One region of the Nocardioides sp. GCM10030259 genome, then DNA from elsewhere that is predicted to be linked to it. Evidence: riboswitches for the same ligand, from Rfam matches in the RefSeq annotation. Region 1 holds a riboswitch; the other holds the start of a gene.
The links. A riboswitch is a leader RNA that binds a small molecule or an ion and turns the genes downstream of it on or off. The one in region 1 is predicted to bind cobalamin.
Positions count from the first base shown of each region.

Region 2: it holds a riboswitch for cobalamin, as region 1 does, so the genes downstream of both, ACFQQI_RS16825 (hypothetical protein) here and ACFQQI_RS07155 (VWA domain-containing protein) in region 1, are expected to answer to the same signal.

Region 1 is NZ_JBHTDF010000006.1:55,114-63,734, forward strand. It holds partial or broken gene ACFQQI_RS07140 (cobyrinate a,c-diamide synthase) at 1-1,446, opposite strand, end outside; gene cobO (cob(I)yrinic acid a,c-diamide adenosyltransferase) at 1,443-2,057, opposite strand; gene bluB (5,6-dimethylbenzimidazole synthase) at 2,059-2,688, opposite strand; gene ACFQQI_RS07155 (VWA domain-containing protein) at 2,685-4,685, opposite strand; cobalamin riboswitch at 4,719-4,873, opposite strand; gene ACFQQI_RS07160 (AAA family ATPase) at 4,867-5,427, opposite strand; gene cbiE (precorrin-6y C5,15-methyltransferase (decarboxylating) subunit CbiE) at 5,468-6,679, shown strand; gene ACFQQI_RS07170 (cobalt-precorrin-4/precorrin-4 C(11)-methyltransferase) at 6,676-7,416, shown strand; gene ACFQQI_RS07175 (precorrin-2 C(20)-methyltransferase) at 7,393-8,621, opposite strand, start outside.
Region 2 is NZ_JBHTDF010000019.1:95,068-103,688, reverse strand. It holds gene gatA (Asp-tRNA(Asn)/Glu-tRNA(Gln) amidotransferase subunit GatA) at 1-754, shown strand, start outside; gene gatB (Asp-tRNA(Asn)/Glu-tRNA(Gln) amidotransferase subunit GatB) at 751-2,244, shown strand; cobalamin riboswitch at 2,292-2,414, shown strand; gene ACFQQI_RS16825 (hypothetical protein) at 2,491-3,537, shown strand; gene ACFQQI_RS16820 (hypothetical protein) at 3,542-4,435, shown strand; gene ACFQQI_RS16815 (energy-coupling factor transporter transmembrane component T) at 4,435-5,529, shown strand; gene ACFQQI_RS16810 (ABC transporter ATP-binding protein) at 5,526-7,088, shown strand; gene ACFQQI_RS16805 (ECF transporter S component) at 7,156-7,956, shown strand; gene ACFQQI_RS16800 (PQQ-dependent sugar dehydrogenase) at 7,943-8,621, opposite strand, start outside.

The sequences.
Region 1 (8,621 bases):
GCCTCGACGTCGCCGTGGTGGCGGAGTGCCTGATCCAGGGCCAGGTCATCCACGGGCGTGCACCGCCTCCGCGAAGCGTCGGGCCAGCTGCGGGTGGCCGGCCCAGTGGGTGTGCAGGTACGACGCGTGCAGGGTCTCGGACGCGAATCCGACCGCGTCCCCGTCCACCGTCCAGGCGGCTCGGCCGTTGCTAGCCGGGACGACCTGCGTGCGGTGGAACTCGTGCCCGGTGACCGTCTCGCCCGCGCGGGTCAGGAGGTTGTCGGTGGTCGCCGTCATCGTGGGGTAGCGCAAGGTCAGCCGCTCGGTCATCGCGGCCTCCGCCGCGACCGCGCCGACCATGGGGGAGGAGTCCAGTGACGTGCAGAGGTAGAGCAGCCCGGCGCACTCGGCCACGGTCGGGACGCCGTCCGCGAGCGCCGCCGCCAGCTCGCGCCGGAGCACCACGTTGCCGGTGAGCTCGCTGGCGTGCACCTCGGGGAACCCGCCCCCGAGATAGATGCCCGCGGTGCCGTCGGGTAGGCGCGGGTCGACCATCGGGTCGAAGCCCACCACCGCGCACCCGGCCGCCCGGAGCAGCTCCTCCGTCTCGGCGTACCGGAACGTGAACGCACGCCCACCCGCCATGGCCACCACGGGCCGCACGGTGGTCGAGGAAGGCGCGCCAGCGCCTGCCCTTCGAGACGGTTGCTGCGCAACCTCCTCAGGAACCATCTCGAAGCCACCGAGCGCAGCATCTGCGTCCCACGGCTCGGCGTCGAGGTCCGGCGCGGTCCGCGCGAGCGCCAGGACGGCGTCGAGGTCGACCAGCTCGGCGATCCGGTCGGCGAGCCCGTCCAGGGCGTGCCGCGCCTCCTCGCGCTCGGCGGCCGGCACGAGGCCCAGGTGCCGGGACGGGACGCCGAGCGCCGGGTCCCGCCCGATCGTGCCGAGCACCGGCAGGTCGATGGAGTCCGCGACCTCGCGCGCGTGCCGGGGCGAGCCGGCCTGGTTGAGGATCACGCCGGCAACGCGCACGCGGGGGTCCCAGGACGCCAGGCCGTGCACGACGGCGCCGATCGTCCGCGACGAGCGGGAGATGTCGACGACCAGCACGACCGGCGACCCGGTCAGCTGCGCGACGTGCGCCGTGGAGGAGAAGCCGCGGCCGCCGATGCGACCGTCGAAGAGGCCCATCACGCCCTCGATCACGGCGACGTCGGCGCCACGGGCACCGTGCAGCAGCAGCGGCACGATGCGCTGCTCGCCGACCAGGTGCGGGTCGAGGTTGCGGCCGGGTCGTCCGCAGGCGAGCGCGTGGTAGCCGGGGTCGATGTAGTCGGGCCCGACCTTGTGCCCGGAGACGGTGTGGCCGGCCCGGGTCAGGGCGGCCATGAGGCCGGTGGCGACCGTCGTCTTGCCCTGGCCGGTGGCCGGGGCGGCGACGACGAGGCGCGGCAGGCTCACCACTCGATCCCCGCCTGGCCCTTCTGGCCGCGGTCCATCTGGTGCTTGACCTTGGTCATCTCGGTGACGAGGTCGGCGGCGTCGACGAGCGCGGGGTGGGCGCGGCGGCCGGTGACCATCACGAACTGCCGGCCGGGCCGCTCCCGGAGCGTCGCGACCACGTCGTCGACGTCGACCCAGCCCCACTGCATGGGGTACGTGAACTCGTCGAGGACGTAGAGGTCGTGCCGCTCCTCGGCGATCCGGCGCTTGACCTCGGCCCAGCCCTCGGCGGCGTCGCGGGCGTGGTCCTCGTCGTCGCCGGCCTTGCGCGCCCACGACCAGCCGGAGCCCATCTTGTGCCACTCGACGGGGCCGCCCTCGCCGGTCTGGGCATGGAGCTCGCCGAGGCGCTCGAGCACGGTCTGCTCGCCGATGCGCCACTTGGCGGACTTCACGAACTGGAAGACCCCGATGTCCCAGCCCTGGTTCCAGGCGCGGATCGCCAGCCCGAAGGCCGAGCTCGACTTCCCCTTGCCGTCGCCGGTGTTGACCATCAGCAGCGGGAGCCGCCGTCGCTGCGCGGTGGTGAGCCCGTCGTCGGGCACGACGAGCGGTTGGCCCTGTGGCATCTCAGCACCCCCACGTCTCGTGGTGGATGGCGTCCGCGAGGGGACGCCGCTGCCGCCACCCGTGACGCTCGAGGTCGGGCTTCTGCTGCAGCCGGGTGACCGGTCCGAGGCACAACCACGCGACCGGGCGCACGCCCTGCGGGAGCCCGACCAGGTCGGCCAGGAACTCCTCGCGGTAGAAGGAGACCCAGCCGAGGCCGAGGTCTTCGGCGGTGGCGGCGAGCCAGAGGTTCTGGATGGCCAGGCAGGTCGAGTAGAGGCCGGCGTCGTCGATCGCGTGCCGGCCGAGCACCTGGCTCCCGCCACGTGCCGGGTCGTAGGTGACGACGATGCCGAGCGCTGCCTCACGGATGCCCTCGATGCGGATCCGGTCGAAGGTGCCGCGCCGGTCGGCGGGCAGCGAGTCGGCGTACGTCGCGCGCTCGGCGTCGACGTGCCGGTGGAAACGATCCCGGGTGACGGGGTCGCGCACGAGCACGAAGTCCCAGGGCTGGCTGAGGCCGACGCTGGGAGCCGCGTGGGCGGCGCCGAGGATGCGCTCGAGCGCGTCGTCGGTCAGCGGCTCGCGGCTGAACTCGGCGCGGACGTCTCGGCGGCGTTCGATGACGTCGTACAGGGCCGCGGCGCTCACGCGGCCCGCCCGTCCCGCACGACCCCGGTGAGCGCCTCGGCGCTGACCTCGGCGACCGGCAGGTGCTCGGCCCGCAGGTGCTCGGCGAGCGCGGCGGCCAGGCCGAGCCGGAAGGATCCGCTCTCGCAGTCGACGACGACCGTGCTGGCATCGGTGCCGGCCACCAGCCCGGCGGCCACGCGGGACCGGGCCACCGGGTCGGCTCCCGCCGTGGCGCGGCCGTCCGTGACGACGACCAGCAGCGGCCGGCGGCGCGGGTCGCGGATGCGTTCGAGCTCGATCACCCGCGCGGACGCCAGGAGCCCCTCGGCGAGGGGCGTCCGCCCGCCCGCGGGGAGGGCGTCGAGGCGGGTGGCGGCCACGTCGACCGAGTGCGTCGGCGGCAGGGCCAACTCTGCGGCGTCGCCGCGGAACGTCACCAGGCCCACCTTGTCGCGCCGCTGGTAGGCGTCGAGCAGCAGGGACAGGATCGCGGTCTTGACCTGCTCCATCCGCCTGCGGGCCGCCATGGATCCCGACGCGTCGACGCAGAACAGCACCAGGTTGGACTCCCGCCCCTCCCGCGCGGCGCGGCGCAGGTCGGTCGGCAGCAGCCGGAGCGCCCCGCCCGTGCGACCGCGAGCGACCTGGTGGGGCGCGGCCGCGCTGACCGTGGCCGGGAGGTGCAGCGGGCCGCGGCCGTCGGTCGACGCACCGATCCGGCGGCCGTCGTCGGTGAGCGCCCGGCTGCGTCGCCCCGCTTCACCGGCACCGGTGCCTCGGGCGGTGAGCAGGCGGGCACGGTACGGCGTACCGCTGCCGACCGTGCTGGTCGAGGACGGCGTGCTCTCGGTGGTTGAGGAAGGCGCGTCCTCGGTGGTTGAGGAAGGCGCGTCCTCGGTGGTTGAGGAAGGCGCGTCCTCGGTGGTTGAGGAAGGCGCGCTAGCGCCTGTCTCGAAACCATCACCACCCGGGCCGTCCGGATCCGGATCGGGATCCGGCTCGTCGCCGAGCACCTCGTCGAGCAGGTCCTCGTCGAGCCCGGGGGCGTCGAAGGGGTTGCGTCGCCGGCGGTGCGGGAGGGCCAGGCGCGCGGCGGCGCGGATGTCCTCGGTGGTGACCTCGTCACGGCCGTGCCAGGCGGCGTGGGCGACCGCGGTGCGGGCGGTGACGATGTCGGCGCGCATCCCGTCGACCTCGAACGCCGCGCAGAGCTCGGCGATCCGGAGCAGGGCGGCGTCGGTGAGCGCGACGTCGGCGACCCTGCTGCGGGCGGCGGCGATCCGCTCGGTGAGGGCGCGCTCGGCCTCGGCGTACGACGCGGCGAAGCCGTCGGGGTCGGCGTCGTGGGCCATCCGGCGGCGCACGACCTCCATCCGCGTCGCCGGGTCGCGCGGCGCAGCGACCTCGACGGTGAGCCCGAACCGGTCGAGGAGCTGGGGGCGCAGCTCGCCCTCCTCGGGGTTCATGGTGCCGACCAGCACGAACCGGGCCGCGTGCGAGACCGAGACGCCGTCGCGCTCGACGGTCGACCGGCCCATGGCCGCGGCGTCGAGGAGCAGGTCGACGAGGTGATCGTGGAGCAGGTTCACCTCGTCGACGTAGAGGATGCCGCGGTGGGCCCTGGCGAGCAGGCCGGGCTCGTACTCCGTGCGGCCCTCGGACAGCACGCGCTCGAGGTGCAGCGACCCGAGGACGCGGTCCTCGGTGGCGCCGACGGGCAGCTCGACCAGCCGCACCGGTCGGGCCTCGACGGGTACGTCGGCGGCGAACGGGCCGTCGGGGGAGAGCGGCGCCGGGTCGAGCGGGTCGCTGGAGAAGCGGTCCCCGGCCACGACGTCGATCGGCGGCAGCACGGCCGCGAGCGCCCGCACGATCGTCGACTTGGCCGTGCCCTTCTCGCCGCGGACGAGCACGCCGCCGATCTCGGGCGACACGGTCGTCAGCATGAGGGCCAGGGCCATGCCGCCGGGCTCGTCGGAGCCGACGACGGCGCTGAAGGGGTACTGCTGTGGCATGTGAGGCTCCCGCTCGCTCGCCAACGGACATCTGTCGGATGCGTGGCGCGAGGCCGGTCTTCGGACTTCCCGGGTCTGTGTCTCCACAGCCACGGGTCACCGCAGCGGGCCTGTGCCGGACTCTCACCGGCTTCCCAGATTCTCCCCACCCGTCGGACGGGCGGAGCACCTCGTGCCGCGGTCAGGCTAGCGGCTCGACGACCTCGCGGACCCAGCGGTCCACCTCGCGGCTGCTGCGCAGCCGCACGATCGGCAGGTCGGGACGGGCGGCGGCCACGAGGGGGATGCGCTCGTCGTAGAGGTTCCGGGTGTTGATCGCCCAGCGCACGATGTGCTCGCGGTCGGTGAAGAACGTGTGCAGCGGGCCTTCCTGGTTGCCGTTCCACAGCTCCTCGCGACGCACTCGCCGCCGGACCGTGCGACGTACGACACGGCTCAGCGTCACGGGGAACGGCAGGTCGACCCACACCACCAGGTCCGCGCGCTCGATCAGCAGCGGACGGGCGTAGTCGTACTGCCACTCGCAGACCCAGGCCTCGGACGCCACGACCGCGTCGACGTCGGCCTCGAACTCCGGGCGCTTCGTCCACCCGGCCCCGTGGTGCAGCGCGTCCATCTCGGTGTAGGGCAGCCCGAGCAGCGCGCCGACACGACGAGCGAGCGTGCTCTTGCCGCTGCCGGAGACGCCGGCCACCGTCACGCGCCGGGGCCGGTGCGGCAGCGGGTCCGTGGCGGTGAGCACCGCGGAATCCTACGACCGCTGGTGCTCTAGGGTCGGGCGAGTGCCCGAGCCCGAGAAGTCCCGCATCGCCGTCGTCGGCATCGGCGCGGACGGCTGGGCGGGGCTGACCGACGACGCCCGCGACCGGGTGCTCGGCGCCGAGGTGCTGCTCGGCGGCGAACGCCATCTCCGCCTGGTGCCCGACGTGTCGGGACAGCGCCGCGAACCCTGGCCGCGGCCGCTCGCGGACGGGCTCGCCGCGTTGCTCGCCGCCCACGACGGACGACGCATCGCGGTGCTGGCGTCCGGTGACCCGTTCCTCTCGGGCATCGGCTCGAGGCTGGCCGGGCTGCTCGGCGCCGCGCGCCTCGACGTGCTGCCGGCGGTCTCGTCGGTCGCCCTCGCCCGCGCGCGGATGGGCTGGTCGGCCGAGGCGAGCACGGTCGTCACGGTCGTCGGCCGCGACCTGCACGCGGTGCTCCGCGAGCTCGCCCCCGGCTGGCGCGTCCTCGTGCTCTCGTCGGACGCCGACACCCCGGCGGCGCTGGCGGCACTGCTGGTCGATCACGGGTACGGCGGGTCGCTGATGACCGTCCTGGGCGACCTCGGCGCCACCACCGAGTCGCGCGTCGAGGCGACGGCGGACGCGTGGACCGGTCCGGCGCCCGCCCTCAACGTGGTCGCGCTCGAGCTGCGCGGACCGGTCGTCGGGGCGTGGGCGGCCGGGCTGCCCGACGAGTCGTTCGAGCACGACGGCCAGCTGACCAAGCGTGACCTCCGGGCGAGCGCCCTGGCGCGCCTCGCGCCCCAGCCCGGCCAGCTGCTCTGGGACGTCGGCGCCGGAGCCGGCTCGGTCGCGATCGAGTGGATGCGGTCGCACCCCACGTGCGCGGCAGTCGCGGTCGAGGCCGACCTCGACCGGCTGTCCCGGATCGCGCGCAACGCCGCGCGGCTCGGCGTACCCGGCCTCGAGGTGGTCGGCGGACGCGCCCCCGAGGCCCTGGCCGCCTTGTCGGCGCCGCACGCCGTCTTCGTCGGCGGCGGGGCCACGGCGCCCGGCCTGCTCGACCTGTGCACTGACCGGCTTCGTCCCGGCGGCCGGCTCGTCGTGCACGGGGTCACGCTCGAGACCGAGTCAGTCCTCGCCGCGGCGTACGCCGAGCACGGTGGCGAGCTGACCCGGCTGGCCGTCGAGCACGCGACACCGATCGGGTCGTTCACCGGCTGGGCACCCGCCCGCACCGTCACCCAGTGGAGCTGGAGCAAGCCATGACCGTGCACTTCGTCGGGGCCGGCCCCGGCGCCGCCGACCTGATCACGCTCCGCGCGGCCACGATGCTGGCGGCGGCCGACGTGGTGCTCTACCCGGGCACGTACCTCGACGAGGCGGTGCTCGGGCACTGCCGCGCCGACGCCCGGCTCGTCGACACCCAGGCCCTCGACCTGGACGGCATCCTGGCCGAGCTGGTCACCGCCCACGAGGCGGGCCGAGACGTCGTCCGGCTCACCTCCGGCGACCCGTCGGTCTACTCCGCCGTCGCGGAGCAGACCCGCCGCCTCGACGCCGCCGGCGTGCCGTGGGACGTCACGCCCGGCGTGCCGGCGTACGCCGCCGCGGCCGCCCTCGTCGGCCGGGAGCTGACCGTCCCGCTGGTGTCGCAGTCGGTCGTGCTGACCCGCACCCAGGCGCGGTCGAGCGCGATGCCGGAGACCGAGTCGCTGGCAGCGTTCGCGGCCACCCGCGCGACCCTGGTGCTGCACCTCGCGATCTCCCGCACGCGGGAGCTGATGGGCGAGCTGGCGGGGGAGTACGGCGCGGACTGCCCGGTCGTCGTCGTCCACCGCGCGTCGCAGCCGGACGAGCTCGTCCTTACCGGCACCGTCGGCGACATCGCCGACCGGGTCGAGGCGGCGGGGCTGCGCCAGGCCGCGGTGATCCTGGTCGGCCGGGCGCTGGCCCGCGACGGTGGCGAGTCGTGGCTGTACTCAGGAGTCCGCGACCGCGCGTGACGTCCAGACCGCGCCGCTCGGTGCGACACGGGTGCGCGAGCACCCCACGATCAGCAGGCATTTCATGTCGATCGACGCGGGATCGAGCTCGGCCAGCGTCGTGACGGTCAGCGACTCCTCGGCCCGCCCGACGTCGCGGCCGACGACGACCACCGTGTCGTCGGGCCGGTGCGCCAGCAGCACCTTCTGCATCTGCGCGACCTGGTGCGTGCGGCTGCGCGACGCCGGGTTGTAGACGGCCAGCACCAGGTCGGCCCGGGCGATCCCCTCGAGGCGCTGCTCGATGACCGCCCACGGCTTGAGCCGGTCGGACAGGCTCATGACGGCGAAGTCGCCGCCGACCGGCGCGCCCGCCCGGGCGGCGACCGCCTGCACCGCGCTGACACCGGGGAGCACCCGCACCGGCACGTCGGCGTACGTCGCGTCCTCCGCGGCCTCGAACACGGCCGCGGCCATGCCGAACACCCCCGCGTCGCCGCCCGACACCACCGCCACCCGCTCGCCGGCCTTCGCGAGGTCGAGCGCCAGCCGCGCCCGGTCGAGCTCGACGGTGTTGCCCGACGCGTGCCGGGTGAGCCCCGGGCGCTGGGGCACGCGGTTGACGTACGGCGCGTAGCCGACCACGTGGTCGACCTCCGCGAGCGCCGCCGCCACCTCGGGGGTCACCCACCGGTCCGGACCCGGTCCGAGCCCGACCACCAGCAGCTCCGCGCCGCGTTCGGTCGTCGTCTGGTCACCAACGACGGGACCCCGCGCCCGGCGGCCCACACCGTGCCGCGAGTCACCGGCCACGACGATGAGGGAGAAGTACGGCACGGACGCCGGGTCGACCTCGGCAGCGGGCAGCCACCGCTCGGCGGGCATCGACGCGCGCTCGACGTACACCGCGTCGTCGAGCCGGCCGGCCGCCTCCAGGGCACGGCGGACGGCGGGGAAGGTCCGGCCCAGCTTCATGATGATCGCGCCGTCGGTGTCGGCGAGCCGGCGGGCGAGCTCGGGCTCGGGCAGGGTGCCGGGGAGGACCGTGAGCACGTCGGTCTGACGCACCAGCGGGGAGGAGACGACGGCCGCCGCCGCGGCGAACGCGGGGACGCCCGGCACGATCTCCGTCTGGTACGTCGCGGACAGCCGGTCGTGCATGTACATGTACGACCCGTAGAACAGCGGGTCGCCCTCGGCCAGCAGCACGACGTCGCGGCCCGCGT
Region 2 (8,621 bases), on a different contig from region 1:
GGGCGCCTCCGGCGACCTGTCCGGCGTGCGGATCGGCGTCATCAAGGAGCTGGCCGGCGACGGCTGGCAGTCCGGCGTGATGACCCGCTTCCAGGAGTCCGTCGACCTGATGGTCAAGGCGGGGGCCGAGGTCGTCGAGGTGTCGTGCCCGACGTTCGTGCACGCGCTCGCGACGTACTACCTGATCCTGCCGGCGGAGGCCTCGAGCAACCTCGCCAAGTTCGACGCGATGCGCTACGGCCTGCGGGTCTGGCCCGAGGAGGGCGCCAGCGCCGAGGAGGTCATGCGCGCCACCCGCGACGCCGGCTTCGGTGACGAGGTCAAGCGCCGCATCATCCTCGGCACCTACGCGCTGTCGAGCGGCTACTACGACGCGTACTACGGTCAGGCCCAGAAGGTGCGCACGCTCATCACCCGCGACTTCGCCGCGGCGTTCGAGCAGGCCGACGTGCTGGTCTCGCCGACGGCGCCCACCACGGCGTTCAAGCTGGGCGAGAAGCTCGACGACCCGATCGCGATGTACCTCAACGACCTCGCGACCATCCCCGCCAACCTGTCCGGGGTGCCCGGCATCTCGGTGCCGAGCGGCCTCGCCGACGAGGACGGGCTGCCCACCGGCGTCCAGGTCCTCGCCCCGGCCCTGGCCGACGACCGCTGCTACCGGGTCGGCGCCGCCCTCGAGGCGCTGCTGCTCCAGCAGTGGCGCGGCCCGCTCCTCGAGAAGGCTCCCGCTCTGGAAGGGGCACGCGCATGACGGACACCCTGGTCGCCTTCGACGACGTCGTCGCGGCGTACGACCCGGCGCTGGGCCTCGAGGTCCACGTCGAGCTCAACACCGCTTCGAAGATGTTCTGCGGCTGCCCGACGGAGTTCGGTGCCGAGCCCAACACCCAGGTCTGCCCGACCTGCCTGGGCCTGCCGGGCGCCATGCCCGTCGTCAACGGCAAGGCCGTGGAGTCGGCGATCCGGATCGGGCTCGCGCTCAACTGCGACATCGCGGAGTGGTGCCGGTTCGCGCGGAAGAACTACTTCTACCCGGACATGCCGAAGAACTTCCAGACCTCGCAGTACGACGAGCCGATCTGCTTCAACGGCTGGATGGACGTGGACGTCGACGGCGAGACGTTCCGGGTCGAGATCGAGCGCGCCCACATGGAGGAGGACACCGGCAAGTCGCTGCACGTCGGCGGCGCCACCGGTCGCATCCACGGCGCCGACCACTCGCTCGTCGACTACAACCGTGCGGGCATCCCGCTCATCGAGATCGTCACCAAGCCGATCGTCGGCGCGGGCGCGAAGGCGCCCGACGTGGCGCGGGCGTACGTCGCGCAGCTGCGTGACCTCATCGTCGCCCTCGGGGTCTCCGACGCGCGCATGGACCAGGGCTCGATCCGCGCCGACGTCAACCTGTCGCTCTCGCCGAAGGACTCGGGAGTCCTCGGCACCCGCACCGAGACCAAGAACGTGAACTCGCTGCGCTCGGTCGAGCGCGCGGTGCGCTACGAGATGTCGCGACACGCGGCCGTGCTGGGCGGCGGCGAGCGGATCCTGCAGGAGACGCGGCACTGGCACGAGGACACCGGGGTCACCACGAGCGGTCGCGAGAAGTCCGACGCCGAGGACTACCGCTACTTCCCGGAGCCCGACCTGGTCCCGGTGGCGCCGACCCGTGAGTGGGTCGACGAGCTGCGCGGCACGCTGCCCGAGAACCCGACCGCCCGCCGCGCCCGGCTGCAGGCCGACTGGGGCTTCTCCGACCTCGAGATGCGCGACACGGTCGGCGCCGGTGCGGTGAACGTGATCGAGCAGACGATCGCCGCCGGCACCACCCCGCAGGCCGCCCGCAAGTGGTGGCTGGGCGAGCTCGCACGCCGCGCCAACGAGCAGGGCGTGCTGGTCGACGCGCTGCCGGTGACGCCGGTCGACGTGGCTCGGGTGCAGGCGCTCGTCGACGAGGGCAGCCTCAACGACAAGCTCGCCCGGCAGGTCTTCGACGGGCTCTTCGCCGGTGAGGGCACCCCCGACGAGGTCGTCGCCGCCCGCGGGCTCGCGATCGTCTCCGACGAGGGCGCCCTCTCCACGGCCGTCGACAACGCCATCGCCGCCAACCCCGACGTCGCCGACAAGATCCGCGACGGCAAGGTGGCGGCCGCCGGTGCCCTGATCGGGGCGGTCATGAAGGAGATGCGCGGCCAGGCCGACGCCGGTCGGGTGCGCGAGCTCATCCTCGAGAAGCTCTCCTGAGGCTGCGCGAGGGGCTCCCGCGACTGCGGGATATGCTGCTCGGGCACACACCAATGCACGCCCGTGGTGGGGGAAGCCGGTCCGAGTCCGGCGCTGACCCGCAACCGTAGGCCGTCCCGCAGCCGCGGGGCGAGCGAGCCGGAGCACCCGTCACGACGCGTCCTGATCACACGCTGTCGTGGAAAGCAGCGGGTGGCCGCCGGGACAGGGATCCGGGCCCCCGCATGAGCAGCGGGAAGGAACCCCATGACTCGCACACCTCGCCTCGCCGCGGCGTTCGTCTCCGGCGCGCTGGCGCTGGGTCTCGCCGTCGGCACGATGTCCGCCGCCTCGGCGGCGCCGGCCGACAAGTCGGCCGCCTGGCTGGCCAAGCAGCCCGAGAAGGGCGTCGTCTCCGTCACCTCCGACGGCTTCACCTTCGACGACTACGGCCTGACGGCCGACCTCGGCACGGCCCTGGCGGCGATCGGCGGCCAGAAGAAGACGATCCGGCAGGTCAACCGCGCGCTCCAGAAGAACGTCGACAGCTGGACCACTGGCGCCGACTTCGGCACCAAGGACGTCTACGCGGGCTCGGTCGCCAAGGCGCTGGTCTTCGCGCAGACGGTCGACGCCGACGCGAAGGACTTCGGCGGCGTGAACCTCGTCAAGCGGCTCGCTGGCCGGGTCAGCTCCGAGAAGGGCATCGTCGGCCGGATCCAGGACAAGACCGCCGACACCGACTACGCCAACGTCATCGGGCAGTCGTACGCCGCGGCCGGGCTCACCGAGGCCGGGTCGAAGAAGGCGCGGGCCGCGGTGCGCTTCCTGGTCACCCAGCAGTGCGCGCCGGGCTACTTCCGCCTGAACCTGGCAGACGCCGGTGCCGAGGACCAGACCTGCGACGGGGCGCGCAAGAAGGACCGGAAGGCCGACACCGACGCCACCGTCCTCGCCGTGCTCAACCTCCAGTCGATCGCCAAGCCGTCGGGTGCGGTCGAGGCCGCGACCGACGCCGCGGTCGCGTGGCTGGTGCAGCAGCAGAAGAGCGACGGGAGCCTCGGCGGCGGACCCGCCACCAAGGGCAGCAACAGCAACAGCACCGGCCTCGCCGCCGTCGCCCTCGCTCGGGCCGGCGAGTGCGACGCCGCGCAGGACGCCGCGACCTGGGTCAACGGGCTGCGCCGCGCCAACGGCGCGATCGCCTACGACGCGGCCGCCCGCAAGGCCGGCATCAGCAAGGCGACGCTGGGCCAGTGGGTGCGCGCGACCGCGCAGGCCGCGCCGGCGCTGCAGCACCTCGAGGGCTGCTGACCCGGTGGGTCGCACGGCACTGAGGCTCGTCGCCGCGGCGTTCGTCGCCGCGGCGACGGGCCTCGTGCTGCCCTCCGGGCCGGCCGCGGCCGAGACCTGCTCGAGCGCCGACGGCGCGAGCGTCGTGGTCGACTTCCACGAGCTCGGCGGCGGCGTGCAGAGCGCGTGCATCGCCGACGGTGGCGGGCGCACCGCCGCCTCGCTGTTCGCGGTGGCGGGCTTCGGGCTCGACTACGTGCAGCGCCAGCCAGGCTTCGTGTGCCGGGTGTCGGGGCAGCCGGCGTCGGACCCGTGCGTGAACACGCCTCCCGCCGATGCGTACTGGGCGCTCTACTGGTCCGACGGCACCTCCGGCCGCTGGGCCTACGCCACGAGCTCCGTCGGCTCGCAGACCGTCCCGGACGGCGGGTCCGTGGCGCTCTCCTGGACCGGCAGCTCCGCGAAGTCACTGCCCGGGACCGGTCCTGCGGTGCACCGGTCGGCGCCGACCGCCTCGTCCTCGCCGACCACGAAGCCCACCCCGAAGCCCACCCCGAAGCCCACCGCGAAGCCCACGAAGCGGCCCGCCCCGAAGCCGTCGGCGTCGCCGACCGCGACGCCGACGCCGGCGGAGACGGCGGTGCCGGAGAGCACCGAGAGCCCGCGCGCGAAGCCGTCGAAGAAGCCGAAGCCCACCCGGCAGCAGAGTGCCGCCCCGAGCCCGACCGAGACGCCGACCGAGACGCCGACCGAGACGCCGACCGAGACGCCGACCGAGACGCCGACCCCGGCGTCGTCCGAGCCGACCGAGCCCGACGACGGCGGGATGCCGACCTGGGTCGGTCCGGCCGTGGTGGCGGTGCTCTTCGCGGCCGGAGCTGCCGTCGCCGTCGTACGCCGGCGCAGGATCCCGGGCTGATGCCTCGCGACCTGCACCCGGTGGCCTGGTGGCTGTGGGCGCTGGGACTCGCGACGGCTGCGTCGTTCACCACGAACCCGCTGGTGCTGCTGATGCTGATCGGCGTGGCAGCGCTCGTGGTCTCGCTGCGCCGCTCGGACCAGCCGTGGGCGCGGTCGTTCCGGCTCTACGTCTGGCTCGGCGTGGCGATCATCGTGATCCGGGTGGCGTTCCGCGTGGTCTTCGGCGGCTGGTTCGGCGGCCGGGTGCTGCTCGACCTGCCCGCGATCCCGCTGCCCGACTGGGTCGCCGGCGTCACGCTGCTCGGGCCGCTCTACGCGCAGGCGCTGCTGTTCGCGCTGTACGACGGCCTGCGCCTGGCGACGATCGTGATCGCCGTGGGCGCGGCCAACTCGCTGGCCAACCCGAAGCGGCTGCTCCGCTCGGTGCCGCCCGCCCTGTACGAGATCGGCACGGCGCTCGTGGTCGCGGTGACGGTGCTGCCGCAGTTCGTCGAGAGCGTGCGGCGGGTGCGTGCGGCGCAGGCGCTGCGGGCGGGGGAGACCGGCCGCGTCGGTTGGCTGCGCCGGCTGCTCGTCCCGGTGCTCGAGGACGCCCTCGAGCGCTCGCTCGCCCTCGCGGCCGGCATGGACACCCGCGGCTACGGCCGCGCCGGCGGCGCCACCCCCGCGCAGCGCCGGGTGACCGGCACGCTGATGCTGGTCGGGCTGGTCGGCATCTGCGTCGGCACGTACGCCGTGCTCGACCGCACCGCGCCCCGGCTCCTCGCGCTGCCGATGCTCGGGCTCGGCGTCGCCGCGGCGGTCGCGGGGCTGCGCAGCGCCGGCCGCCGGGTCGAGCGGACGCGCTACCGCCCCGACCCGTGGCGCTGGCCCGAGGCCGCCGTCGTCGCCTCCGGTGTCGTGGTCGGTGCCCTCGGCTGGTGGATGAGCCGCTACCAGGTCTCCGTCGCCTACCCGGCCCTCGACGCGTTCCCGACCCTCAGCGCCGTCGCGCTCGTGATGGGCGGCATCGCCCTGGCCGGACCGCTCTGCACGCCGCCTCAGGCCCACCCGTCGGTCGCCGCACCCGCTCGCGAGGAGGTCGCCGCATGATCGAGCTGCGCGACATCCGCTTCGGGTACGACGAGGCGCCGGTGCTGACCGACGTCGACCTGGTCGTCGACGAGGGCGAGCTGGTGCTGGTCTCCGGGCCGACCGGAGTCGGGAAGTCGACGCTGCTCGGCATCGTGACCGGCCTGGTCCCCCGCTTCTCGGGCGGCACGCTCGACGGCGACGTGCTTCTCGACGGCGCGAGCATCGTGCGCACGCCGCCGCGCGAGCGCGCGCACGCGATCGGGTACGTCGGGCAGAACCCCGCGGCGGGCTTCGTCACCGACACCGTCGAGGAGGAGCTCGCCTACGGCATGGAGCAGCTCGGGCTGCCGCCGGAGACCATGCGGCGCCGGGTCGAGGAGACCCTCGACCTGCTCGGCATCGCCGACCTGCGCCACCGCGACCTGCGCACGCTGTCGGGGGGCCAGCAGCAGCGGGTGGCGATCGGTTCGGTGCTCACCATGCACCCCCGCCTGCTCGTGCTCGACGAGCCGACCTCCGCGCTCGACCCGACCGCGGCGGAGGAGGTGCTCGCCACGCTCACCCGGCTGGTCCACGACCTCGGCGTCTCGGTGCTGCTGGCCGAGCATCGGCTCGAGCGGGTGGTTCCGTTCGTCGACCGGATGTGCCTGCTCACCGGCGACGGCCGGGTGACCGTCGGCGAGCCCGGGGAGCTCCTGGTCACCTCGCCGGTCGTGCCGCCGATCGTCGAGCTCGGCCGCGCGGCCGGCTGGGACCCGCTGCCGCTCAGCGTCCGCGACGCCCGCCGACGGGCCCGTGGGCTCCACCTCGCCGCTCCGCCGGTGAGCCTCGATTCCGCGGCGACGCCCGCCGCCGTCGTACGCCGCCTCGACGTCGTGCACGGCCACACCGTCGCCGTGCGCTCGCTCGACCTCGAGGTCGGCAGCGGCCGGGTCACCGCGCTGATGGGCCGCAACGGGTCGGGCAAGTCGTCCCTGCTGTGGGCGGTGCAGGGCAGCGGACGGCGTACGTCGGGCCGCGTCGACGTCGACGGCAGCGACCCGGCCGACCTCGCCGCCGCCGAGCGCCGGGCGCTCGTGGGCCTGGTGCCCCAGAACGCCGCCGACCTGCTCTACCTCGAGACCGTCGACGAGGAGTGCTCCGCCGCCGACGGCGGCAGCGGCGCCTGCCGGTCGCTGCTCGACCGGCTGGTGCCCGGCATCCCCGGCGACCAGCACCCGCGTGACCTGTCGGAGGGGCAGCGGCTCGCGCTGGCGCTGGCGCTGGTGCTGGTGTCGCGGCCCCGGCTGCTGCTGCTGGACGAGCCGACGCGCGGGCTCGACTACGCCGCCAAGCACGTGCTGGCCGGGATCCTCCGCGGCCTGGCCGGCGACGGGCACGCGGTGCTGGTCGCGACGCACGACGTGGAGTTCGTGGCGCAGGCCGCCGACGACGTCGTCGTGCTGGCCGAGGGCGAGGTCGTGTCGTCGGGGCCGGTGCGCCGGGTGGTCGCCGAGTCGCCCGCCTTCGCCCCGCAGGTCACCAAGGTGCTCGGCGCGCCGTGGCTGCGCGTCGACGAGGTGGTGGCGGCACTGTGACCACCCCACGCAATCGCGGGTTTCCCCCGCTCCGCTCCTCCACCCCACGATTCCGCGGGGACCCCGGATGAGCGCGGCCGTCCGCATCTCCCCGCGCTCGGTCGTCGTGCTCGGCGTCGCGTCGTTCGCCGGGCTGATGATGCTGTGCTGGCCGCTGCTGCTGCGGGCGGGCGCGGGGGAGCGGGTCGACCCGCCGTTCGTCTTCCTCGCGCTGCTGCCGGTGGTGATCGCCGTGGTGCTCGCCGAGCTCAACGAGGGCGGCCTCGACCCGCGGGTGCTGGCGATCCTCGGCGTGCTCAGCGCGGCCGGCGCGATCCTGCGCGGCGTCTCGCCTGGGACGGCCGGCGTCGAGCTCACGTTCTTCCTGCTGGTCCTCGGCGGACGGGTGTTCGGGCCCGGCTTCGGGTTCGTGCTCGGCTGCACCACGCTGTTCGCGTCCGCGCTGATGACCGCCGGTGTCGGGCCATGGCTGCCCTACCAGATGCTGTGCGCGGCCTGGGTCGGCATGGGCGCTGGGCTGCTGCCGCGCCGGCTCGGCGGCCGCGCCGAGATCGCGATGCTCGCGGCGTACGCCGTGGCGGCGTCGTACCTCTACGGGCTCTTCATGAACCTCTCCGGCTGGCCCTTCCTCGCCGGCATCGTCGTGCAGGGCCACGAGGGGTCGCTCTCGTACGTGCCGGGCGCGCCGGTGGTCGACAACCTGCACACGTTCCTCGTCTACACGCTGCTGACCTCGACCGGCAGCTGGGACACCATGCGCGCGGTCACCACCGCCGTGGCGATCGTGGTCCTCGGGCCGGCGATCCTGGCCACGCTGCGGCGCGCGGCCCGGCGCGCGACCGTGACCGGGGTCGTCACGGGCGGATGACGAGGATCCGGTCGTCCTCCGCGGCTGGGTCGCCACGACCGTCGCGGTTGCTGGTCGACACCCAGAGGTTGCCGTCGGGCGCGACCACGACCGTGCGCATCCGGCCGTAGTCGCCGACGAAGAAGTCCGTCGGGTCGCTCGCGCGGTCGCCGTCGGTCGCGATCCGCCACAGCCGCTCACCGCGCAGCGAGGCGAGCCAGAGGTGGCCGTCGAGGTAGGCCAGCCCGGACGGCGACGCCTCGTCGGTGCTCCACACGACCTGCGGGTCGACCAGCCCCTCGCCGCCGCCCTTGCCCTCGACCATCGGCCAGCCGTAGTTGCTGCCGGCCTCGATCAGGTTCAGCTCGTCGAAGGCGCTGGCGCCGAACTCCGACGCCCACAGCCGCCCGTCGGCGTCGAAGGCGAGCCCCTGCACGTTGCGGTGCCCGTAGGACCAGACCGCCGAGCGCGGGAACGGGTTGTCGGGCGCCGGCCGGCCGTCGACCGTGATCCGCAGGATCTTGCCGCCGGCGGAGCTCCGGTCCTGGGCGAGCTCGGGCTCGCCGGTCTCGCCGGTGGAGGCGTAGAGGTACCCGTCGGGACCGAACGCCAGCCGGCCGCCGTCGTGGATGTGTCCCTGCGGGATCCCGGAGAAGATCACCTGCTGCGGGCCGAGGCGGCCGTCG